DNA from 2 places in the Sporolactobacillus pectinivorans genome. Region 1 is predicted to be linked to the other one. Evidence: riboswitches for the same ligand, from Rfam matches in the RefSeq annotation. Region 1 holds a riboswitch; the other holds the start of a gene.
What was found. Region 1 has a riboswitch for S-adenosylmethionine ahead of COP04_RS07125 (PLP-dependent transferase). Riboswitches for the same ligand answer to the same signal wherever they lie in the genome.
Positions count from the first base shown of each region.

Region 1 (4,753 bases):
ATTAGAGTTACCTCTAAGTCAAGAGCAATAATCAAAATTCTTCTCATAAACTTGGCTTTACCTTCTAACGCGTCAGGGTAAGGAAGCAAAAGCCAGATAAACCAAATTGATATGGTAAAAAGGAAGAAAAAGGGTCTCGAAAAAGAAGCTTATTCTGAAACAGGTGCAAAACTATCAACAGTTTCATTCATATCAATTCCTGACTGAAAAATCCATTACTTCTCTATAATATAGATATTGTGTATATTATCATTATAAAAGCCCAACTGTGCTATCTCTGAAGGGCACTTAGGACAAAACCGAGGGACAAGATTGCTCAGAGCGGGGCAATAAAATAGAGAGCAGATTTACACACCACTCCCTATCTTAGCTCTCTCTATCTTGACAAAGGGACCACTTCCTGTCTGTTCGTCTGCCAGATCACTTGTTTTGTCCTTTGTGTTCGTTATTAACCATCTCGCCACTGACTGATCCGTTCGGTAGTTTACCTTATCCAGGATACGTAATGCCGTTTGGGGATTACCTTCGTCTCGGAAGTAATCTGAATGGTGTATGTAACAACAGAATCCGACTCAATTTCACACTGCCATCGCAGATAAACTGCTTTGAAAAATAAACAACGCATCCGCAGTAAGAAGGACGGCGGATGTGTTGCGAACAACTTTTCTGATTGTCGCGGCACGATGCTCTCCCGTAGTTAATTGTCGATGTTAACAATGATATCCTTATTAGCAACCTTGTACGAAGCTGTTAGGGCATGGATATGGATCAAAAAACGGCCGGGCATCAGAAATGTATCTTTAACAAGCACCGTCCCTTTACCCAGGTTTTTCACCGGAAACTGGATTTGAGTCGTTCCCATATCCATAACCACCATTTTTATTGACAGAGAAACCTTCTGGAGATCTGTTGTTCTTTTCCCTTTATAGAAGGCAGCAAGAGCCAGTTTATCGTTTCCAACTTTTGGAGGGGTTATTTTCACTTTAAAATCGTAGTTAGTCGATACGTCCACCATAGGTTTTTTCGAAGATTTCACCTTGGCAGCTTTATGTATCTGATGCGGTACCTCTGCATTTTGTGCTCCGCAACCAGCGGAAACGAGCAAGAGCATTAATAACAGAGATAAAACCAGTGGCAGTTTGAAAAATGAAACGAATGTCTTTTTAAGTTCCTTCATGATGCCTCACTAACTCCCTTCAGGATTTGCTCCTTCGGAATCTCTATCTCACCGTTCAATTGCAGATTCATAGCCAGTCTATGGCTGTCTGGGCACCTGATCCTTGCCAGTCACATTATCTTACTGACTCATTTTCCAGTTTTTGTAAAATTCTGACGGCATTCCTTTCAAAGTAACGGGCACCATAGATTAACACACCATCGTCTGCTGTATAGTGGGCATTATGAACGCTCACATTCCCATTAACGCCAATAATGGCATAGACACCGGGGATGTGCTCCTGATAGCAAGCGAAATCATCGCTGCCCAGTGTTGGCTCAGGGATAAATACAGTCGCAAATTTACCGGTTTCGTCAGCCACAATCTCTGAAAGTCTTCTATCGTTGTTCACGGAAGGATCGCCGCTGTACCAGTCAATCTCAGCAGTTGTTCCATATGCAGCCGCTGTGTGTGTGACAATTTCAGAAAATCGTTGATGGATCATCTTGCGGTCGGTGGCCCCCAGTGTTCGAACGGTTCCGCTGAAAACGGCTGTCTCTGGTAGAACGTTCCATACATTACCGGCATTCAGCTGGGTCACGCTCACAACAGCACCGCTGAGTGGAGATAGATTACGGCTGATGATTGATTGCAGTGCGTTTACTGTAGTGGTCAAGGCGATGATTGGATCATGACCGGCTTCCGGGTGCGCCGCGTGTGACCCTTTGCCACGAAGTGTCACCTTAAATTTATCAATGGCACCCATAAAGGCACCCGAACGTATCCCGATCTTGCCCAATGAAATCCCCGGCTCGTTATGAAAACCGATAATAGCCGCGACACCTTTGAGATGCCCGGCACGAATCACCTGCAAAGCACCTTCGTTTGCTTCTTCCGACAATTGGAAAATCAGGCGGATACTGCCTCTCAGCTGTTGTTCTTCCTGCTTTAACAAGTAAGCAGCACCAAGTAGTGATGCGGTATGAATGTCATGTCCGCAGGCATGCATCACGCCTTTGTTTCGTGACTCGTAAGGTAATCCGGTTTGCTCAGTAATCGGAAGAGCATCAATATCGGCACGCAATGCAATAGTTGGTCCCTTGGCGTTATTGCCGATTTCCGCAATCACACCTGTTTTTAATGTCGTCGGCAATATCTTTATTCCCCATGATTGCAGAATTTCTTTAATATACCTTGTTGTCGCATATTCATGATCCGCCAGTTCCGGATATTCATGAAGATGATGACGAAAGTGTATCATCTTTTCTTGCAATGCTGCATGGGTTAATTTTGTCTGCATCTGATTCTCCACCCCTATCTAAACCTCTCGTGGCTATACCTGATAAGAACAGTCTAACCGGCAATTGCTTGAAATTTTTAAAAAATGAAGTTGTTGGAAATAAGCGAAATCTCCTGAGATCAACACAAAAAACAAGCCCGAAAAATAAGAACGCTTATTCCTGCTTCTTCTCATCTTTTGAACACATCCCGTGTTCCGGAAATTGACACCATACAACTAAATACTAGTTATCAGATTTCATTGGGCCAACCTCTCCGCCGCTCTGTACAAGAATTTTAAAAATTAAGTTGTTGTCACTAATCATAGATACCGGATCTCAGAGTGTCAATATTAAATTCACATTGCTCTCATGTGTTTAATATTAATTAAATTTACAGACGCCATATTGGCAAGTCGAAAAACATGGGCCATCTTACGGAGTTTATCATTTTGATGGGTTACACTTAATTAATTTTAATACACATAGTAATTATCGAATTTATACTTGTTAATATATTTTTGGGAGCGCCTCTCCTCAGAATTTTACGGTGATCAATCATCTGAGCAACGTACTGATTTCCAATGGTTGCCTATCCTCATTCGATGATCATGCCTTTATTTACTGTGAAGGTCTGTATTAACTTCGAGAGCATATTTTAGAAAAAAAAGCCGTAAATTTCATTGATTTCCCAATTCAAGAATAGTTCAAAAAGAAACATAGGCTTGAAAAAGCAATTAAACTGTTATACACTTTTCATTAATTGAACAATACTTAATGATTTACTTTCTTATCAAGAGAAGTCGAGGGACTGGCCCGATGACGCTTCAGCAACCGCCGCCAAAAGAGGGGTAAGGTGCTAATTCCAGCAGGTACAGGAGTGTGCCTGAGGGATAAGAAGAAACTTGCTGACAAAGCCTTCTTCTTTCCGAAGAAGGCTTTTTATTTTTGAGAAAAATAGTGGGTAAATCCGGCTGTCTTTCTCGAAGCTTTCCTGCATCATTACCAAACAATGAAATGAGAGGGGTAATCAAAATATGTCTGAGTACAGAGTAGAAACCAAACTGACACAAATAGGGAATGGTTTTGACGAACTGGGCGCTGTGAGCGTTCCAATCTATTTATCCACGGCCTACCGGCACAGCGGGATTGGTATATCAAAAGGTTACGACTACACTCGGACCGGAAATCCGACACGGTCCATTCTCGAAAAAGCGATTGCCGACATCGAAGGCGGAGAAGAGGGTTTTGCCTGTAGTTCTGGAATGAGCGCCATACAGCTTGTTTTCTCACTGTTCAGCAGCGGAGACCACATCATCGCTTCACGCGACCTTTACGGCGGAACATACCGGTTATTTGAGATTCTCGCCAATCAATACCACATTTTGTTCTCGTACTGGGATGGTGAAAGTTATGAGGAACTGTCTTCGCTGATTAAGGCAGAAACAAAAGCTATTTTTATTGAAACACCGACTAATCCGCTGATGCATGAGGTTGACCTGTCCCGGATTTCATATATCGCAAAAAAAAGTCAGGCGTTACTGATTGTTGATAATACTTTTTACACGCCGATTCTTCAGAAGCCAATCTCAGAAGGAGCCGACATCGTTGTGCATAGTGGCACCAAGTATCTGGCAGGGCACAACGATGTGCTCGCAGGACTGGTTGTTTCCAACTCCTTAAAGATTACTGAGAAACTGAGGATCAGCCACAATTCCTATGGACCTGTGCTTGATCCGTTCAGCTCATGGCTGTTGATTAGGGGTTTGAAAACGCTGGCTCTGCGCATGAAGCAGCATGAAGCCAATGCCAAACAGATTGTCAGCTACCTGAAGGAACAACTTCTCGTCACAAACGTTATTTATCCGGGAAAAGGAGGGATGGTCAGCTTCGAAATCAGCAAGCAATCTTACGTTGAACCCTTTCTAAAGGGTCTTAAGCTGATCACCTTTGCCGAGAGTCTGGGCGGAGTGGAAAGTCTGATCACTTACCCGACGACGCAGACCCATGCCGATATTCCTGAAGCGCTGCGGCTCAAGTACGGCTTGACTAATACGCTTCTTCGCCTGTCCACAGGCATTGAAAATTCGGAAGATCTGATTCAGGATCTGGATCAGGCCTTTCAATCACTGAAAAAGGGAGTGACGATCCATGACTGATTCTTTCCAGTTTTCTACCCGGTTGATCCGGAATACCGTTTCCGTCGATCCGCAGACGGGTGCAGCTAATGTTCCGGTCTATTTGTCATCGACTTTTCATCAAAAAGACTTCGACCACTTTGGAAAGTATGATTACAGCCGATCCGGCAATCCGACACGCG
Region 1 is NZ_NXGA01000001.1:1,475,594-1,480,346, reverse strand. Features, by position in the region: gene COP04_RS07135 (hypothetical protein) at 698-1,177, opposite strand; gene COP04_RS07130 (amidohydrolase) at 1,293-2,456, opposite strand; SAM riboswitch class I at 2,624-2,729, opposite strand; SAM riboswitch class I at 3,221-3,333, shown strand; gene COP04_RS07125 (PLP-dependent transferase) at 3,471-4,592, shown strand; gene metC (cystathionine beta-lyase) at 4,585-4,753, shown strand, end outside.

Region 2 (4,753 bases), 1.4 Mb from region 1:
ACACATCAGGCCCGTACAAACCGGTGCCATGATCCATATGGCCGTAAATGCTTTCCGGCAAGCATCGGCACTGATCGTCTTTTCGCGCTCATCTGCAGACGGAAGAAGAAGGGGATACAGCCAGAATGACAATTTTTCTTTTTTCCTTCTTTTAATCATCACAAAAGTCAAAACAAGACCATAAATCAGTGCAGGAAGCGCTGGCAGCAAATTGATGGACATTTCCCATTCTGCAACATTGCTATGAATAATGCAGGCAAACGTTTCATTCATCATCATCTCCTTTTTCCAGTTGAAAGACTTCTTCCATCGGCAGCCCAAACGTATCGCAAAGAAGCAGACCCAGCAGCAGCGACGGCACATAGTCCCCTTTTTCAATCGAAGCGATCGTCTGCCGGGTCGCACCGACTTTTTCACCAAGTTCGGATTGTGTCCAGTCGTGGCGCGCCCTCAATTCTTTAACGTGATTTCTCAAATATTGCAACGAATCATCCCTCTGAATGTTAAACAAACTGTTCATTATGTTAAACCAATTTAACATTAATTTATAAAAATTCAACCTAAATGTCAACAAATGATTTCCCGCAACTTAACAGCAAAAAAGCAGCCTGCTCATACCATAAAGGTACGGACAGGCTGCTTTTTTCGATCAATGGGCTCATCTTTCAATTCTTCTTCAGCTTTCTCGCAAATGCATTGCCAAGGGACTGGATGCATTGTACAATCACGATTAATATGATAATGACAGCATACATGACATCCGGCTGGAAACGCGTATACCCAAATTGATAGGCAAGATCACCAAGGCCGCCTGCACCGACAAGGCCGGCCATCGCCGTTTCGCCGATCAGCCCGATCGCCGCGATCGTCAGCCCCAGAACAATGGAAGAACGTGCTTCGCGGATAATCACAAAACAGACAATTTTCGGTGTTGAGATACCCATCGATTGATAGGCCTCAATGACACCTCGGTCGACTTCAAGCATCGCCGATTCCATCAAACGGGCTATATAGGGGGCGCACGAAACAACTAGCGGAAAAATAACGCCCTGAACACCAATAGTTGTTCCTGCGATCAGCCTAGTTACCGGAAGAATCAGGAACAGCAGAATGATGAACGGAATGGAACGAATCACGTTAATGATCGTGTTTAAAACCGCATAGACTGCCGAATTCTCAGCCTGGCCGTTTTTGCGTGTCAGGATCAGGAAAACGCCCAGCGGGATGCCAATAAGAATTGACAGGATCAAAGCGATGGCAGTCATTTCCAGAGTCTGAATAAATGCCACCCAAATGGCACTGCCCCACAAATTGAAAAATTCAGCCATATCAGACATTCACTTCTTCCACAATAATATGTTCCGCCCGCAAAAAAGCTATCGCATCCTTGATCGTGTCTGTATTCCCCTTCAGGTGCACCAGCAGATTGCCGATTGACTGATCCTTTAGCTGATCGATGCCGCCGGCAATGATGCTCGGCAGAACATCAAACGTCTTGGCAAGCGTCGCAAGCGCCGGGTCTTTTGCAGACTCACCGAGAAAAGTCAGATTCACAAGTTCCCCGGTCGACAGCAGCTGTTTATAAATAGGTTCAGGTATCTTGAATCTGGACTCATTCCGGACAAACTGTTTGGTCAGCGGTTCCTTAGGCTTGGTAAAAATATCGACGACAGAGCCTTGTTCAACGATTCGTCCCTTTTCCATAACCGCCACACGGTCGCAGACTCTTTGAATGACGTTTAATTCATGAGTAATCAGGAAGATCGTAATCCCAAGCTCTTTGTTTACCTTGAGCAGAAGTTCCAAAATCGAATCCGTCGTGTTTGGATCCAGTGCACTCGTCGCTTCATCGCTAAGCAGCACTTCCGGTTCATGAGCAAGTGCGCGGGCAATGGCCACACGCTGCTTCTGACCACCCGACAGCTGGCTTGGAAAAGCTTTGCTGCGATCCTTCAAACCGACGATCTCAAGATACTTTTCGGTTCTCGCTTTGATTACTTTTTTAGGCACACCCTCCAATTTTAAAGGAATGGCGACATTATCGTAAACATTGGCGGTTTCAAGAAGGTTATACCCCTGAAAGATCATACCGATCTTCCGGCGAAGCTTCCGAAGGTTCTTACGGCGAAGTTTATTAATATCCGTTCCGTCTACAAAAACGTCACCGCTCGTCGGGCGTTCCAGTAGATTGACGCAGCGGATCAGCGTGCTCTTCCCCGCCCCGCTGTAACCAATAACGCCGAAAATCTCTCCCTTTTGAATTTCCAGCGAGACATCTTTCAGCGCTTCAATTTTATTTTTTCCCGCGACAAATGTTTTGGATACATGATGTAATTCAATCATTGCAATAACTCCTTACCATTCCGGAACTACTGAACCGCCGAATTGTTTTTCGATGAAGGTTTTTACTTCTGGTGAATGATAATATTTCTCGATTGTTTTAACTACTTTGTCATTTTTATCAGACGTACGAACAACGAAATAGTTCGGATATGGATTGTTGATGAGCGGTTCATGGAAAATGGAATCCTTCAGCACCGTCAGACCGGCTCCCATTGCGAAGTTCGTATTGATCGCTGCGGCTGCAACTTCGTTAAGCTGCTGCGGAAGCTGAGCTGCATCCAGTTCAATGATTTGCAGATGTTTCGGATTGCTGATCACATCCCGCTTAGTCGCGGTAACATTTGCTCCCGTTCTCAATTTGATCACACCGGCTTTTTCAAACAGCTGAAGTGCGCGGAGCTCATTGGCAGGATCGTTCGGGACAGCGATTTTGTCACCGTTTTTCAGGTCTTTCAGATTTTTAATGCTCTTAGAATAGATGCCCATCGGAAAAGCGACCGTTTTGAATGCGGCAGCAATCTTATACCCCTTATTTTGAATCTGGTCCTTCAGGAAGGGCATGGTCTGGTAGCTGTTCGCATCCAGTTCGTTATCATTAAGGGCAATGTTAGGCTGGTTATAATCATTAAAAACTTTCAGATGGATCGTCAAGCCGTCTTTTTTGGCCAGTTTTGCCACTTCTTCCATGACCTGCTGATGCGGTCCGCCTGTTACACCCACAGTGATATCTTTCGTACTTAAACCGGCTGAGGAGCTGTTACCACATGCTGAAAGTGCAAATGCTAAGGCAAGGATCAATAATAACGACAACGCTTTGACATACTTTTTCAATGTGCTTCCCCCAAATCTTTATGTTATTACTCGTGTTTCCAGCAATCTCCATACTCTGCTCCAGAAAAGAACGGCATGAAAAAAGCTCCTCCGTTAAGAGAAGCTGATCATTTTCAATTCTTCTCTTATCTCTCAGAATCCGGATATACGGATTCTGCAGGAATTGGCACCCTAATCAAAAATCAATTGGGTTGCCGGGTTTCATCGGGCCAGTCCCTCCGCCACTCTGGATAAGGAGTATTTAATTGGCTAGTGACTTGATTGTACATTGAAATTGATTCTGTGTCAAAAGTTTGTCGAATTTTTTTTATAAATTTTTTATCCAGAACCATCATCATAGTACAAATAAGTACGGGGTTAGAACTGACATACTCAACTCCCCCACACAATAAAGTAAGAAGGACAAAAGCTGCATAAGATCAGGATTCATGGATTTTACTTCGTATAAGATACATTTTACATAGTAATATTGATCCTTTATTCAAGCAATATAGGAGTAAATATGTTCAATAAATCCAATAAAATATTGGAATACTAAATCTAAAGGTATTAAAATTAAGACTGTACTCAATTGCTACTTAAAGGCGGTTTTTTATGAAAGAGCCAAAAAATATTGGATTCATTATCCTGATCACTGTGCTTGTTGTAGTGTTACTAATGAATATATATTTTTATTTCCGCACAAAAAGTATGGCAGATTTTGCTTATGCAATAGGGATCTTTATTGTATTAATTGTTAATTTGATTGTCATTAAATATAGAAGGTCGCATTAAAAACCCCCTCATAAAAATGTTTACGAACGAGTTTAAGCACGACCGTCTGCTACTGTTTGCGAAGCATGGAAAAAGGGATAAAATCATAGGACTTCCACTCACCTTTTTTCGTGATACCCCCTATATTCATCAGCATACGGATTGAAGTTCACCTGCGATCCAAAGGTATGCAAGCCCGCGATGATTGACCTTCAGGACATCTTCCTTCAACAGCCGGCTCCATTCCACTCACTCCGACTGAATAGGTGGTACAAAAACAACCTTTGCAGTGAAACAGAAGTTTTCGAACATCATGGCACCCCTCACAGACCAAAAGCTTGAACCCTTTTCTAAAGTTACCGCAGTTTCTGAATTTCTCGACTTCTTTAAGGAGAATTGAGCGAAGTCGGGTTCTATGCTTGGACTTAAAATACTCCCGGTATTGGTGACGATTGAAAAAGATATGTCTCAAAATATTTTTGTCCATAAAGGAAAGGCTATTAAGCTCTGTGATAATCTCAAATTTTATGCTTTCTTATCTTAAAAAAAACTCCCCGGTTACGGGAAGTCCACAACGTTTATTTATTTTCCACCAAAGCTGCGTAGCCTTTCGGATGGCTGCTGTGCCAGGCCCAGGCATCCGCCAGAATTTCCGGAATATTTGTATGCTCCGGCTTCCAGCCAAGTATCTTCTTCGCTTTGTCCGATGATGCGATTAATGTGCTCGGATCTCCTGCACGGCGCGGCGCGATTTCAGCCGGAATCGTTTCCCCGGTCACTTTGCGCGCGGCTTCAATAATCTCTTTCACCGAGAAGCCTTCGTTCG
Region 2 is NZ_NXGA01000001.1:91,395-96,147, forward strand. Features, by position in the region: gene COP04_RS00450 (DUF2178 domain-containing protein) at 1-273, opposite strand, end outside; gene COP04_RS00455 (helix-turn-helix transcriptional regulator) at 266-484, opposite strand; gene COP04_RS00460 (methionine ABC transporter permease) at 666-1,328, opposite strand; gene COP04_RS00465 (methionine ABC transporter ATP-binding protein) at 1,330-2,343, opposite strand; gene COP04_RS00470 (MetQ/NlpA family ABC transporter substrate-binding protein) at 2,356-3,174, opposite strand; SAM riboswitch class I at 3,297-3,411, opposite strand; partial or broken gene COP04_RS00480 (transposase zinc-binding domain-containing protein) at 4,001-4,414, opposite strand; gene galE (UDP-glucose 4-epimerase GalE) at 4,506-4,753, opposite strand, start outside.
Region 2: linked by a shared signal. The riboswitch ahead of COP04_RS00470 (MetQ/NlpA family ABC transporter substrate-binding protein) and the one ahead of COP04_RS07125 (PLP-dependent transferase) in region 1 are both predicted to bind S-adenosylmethionine.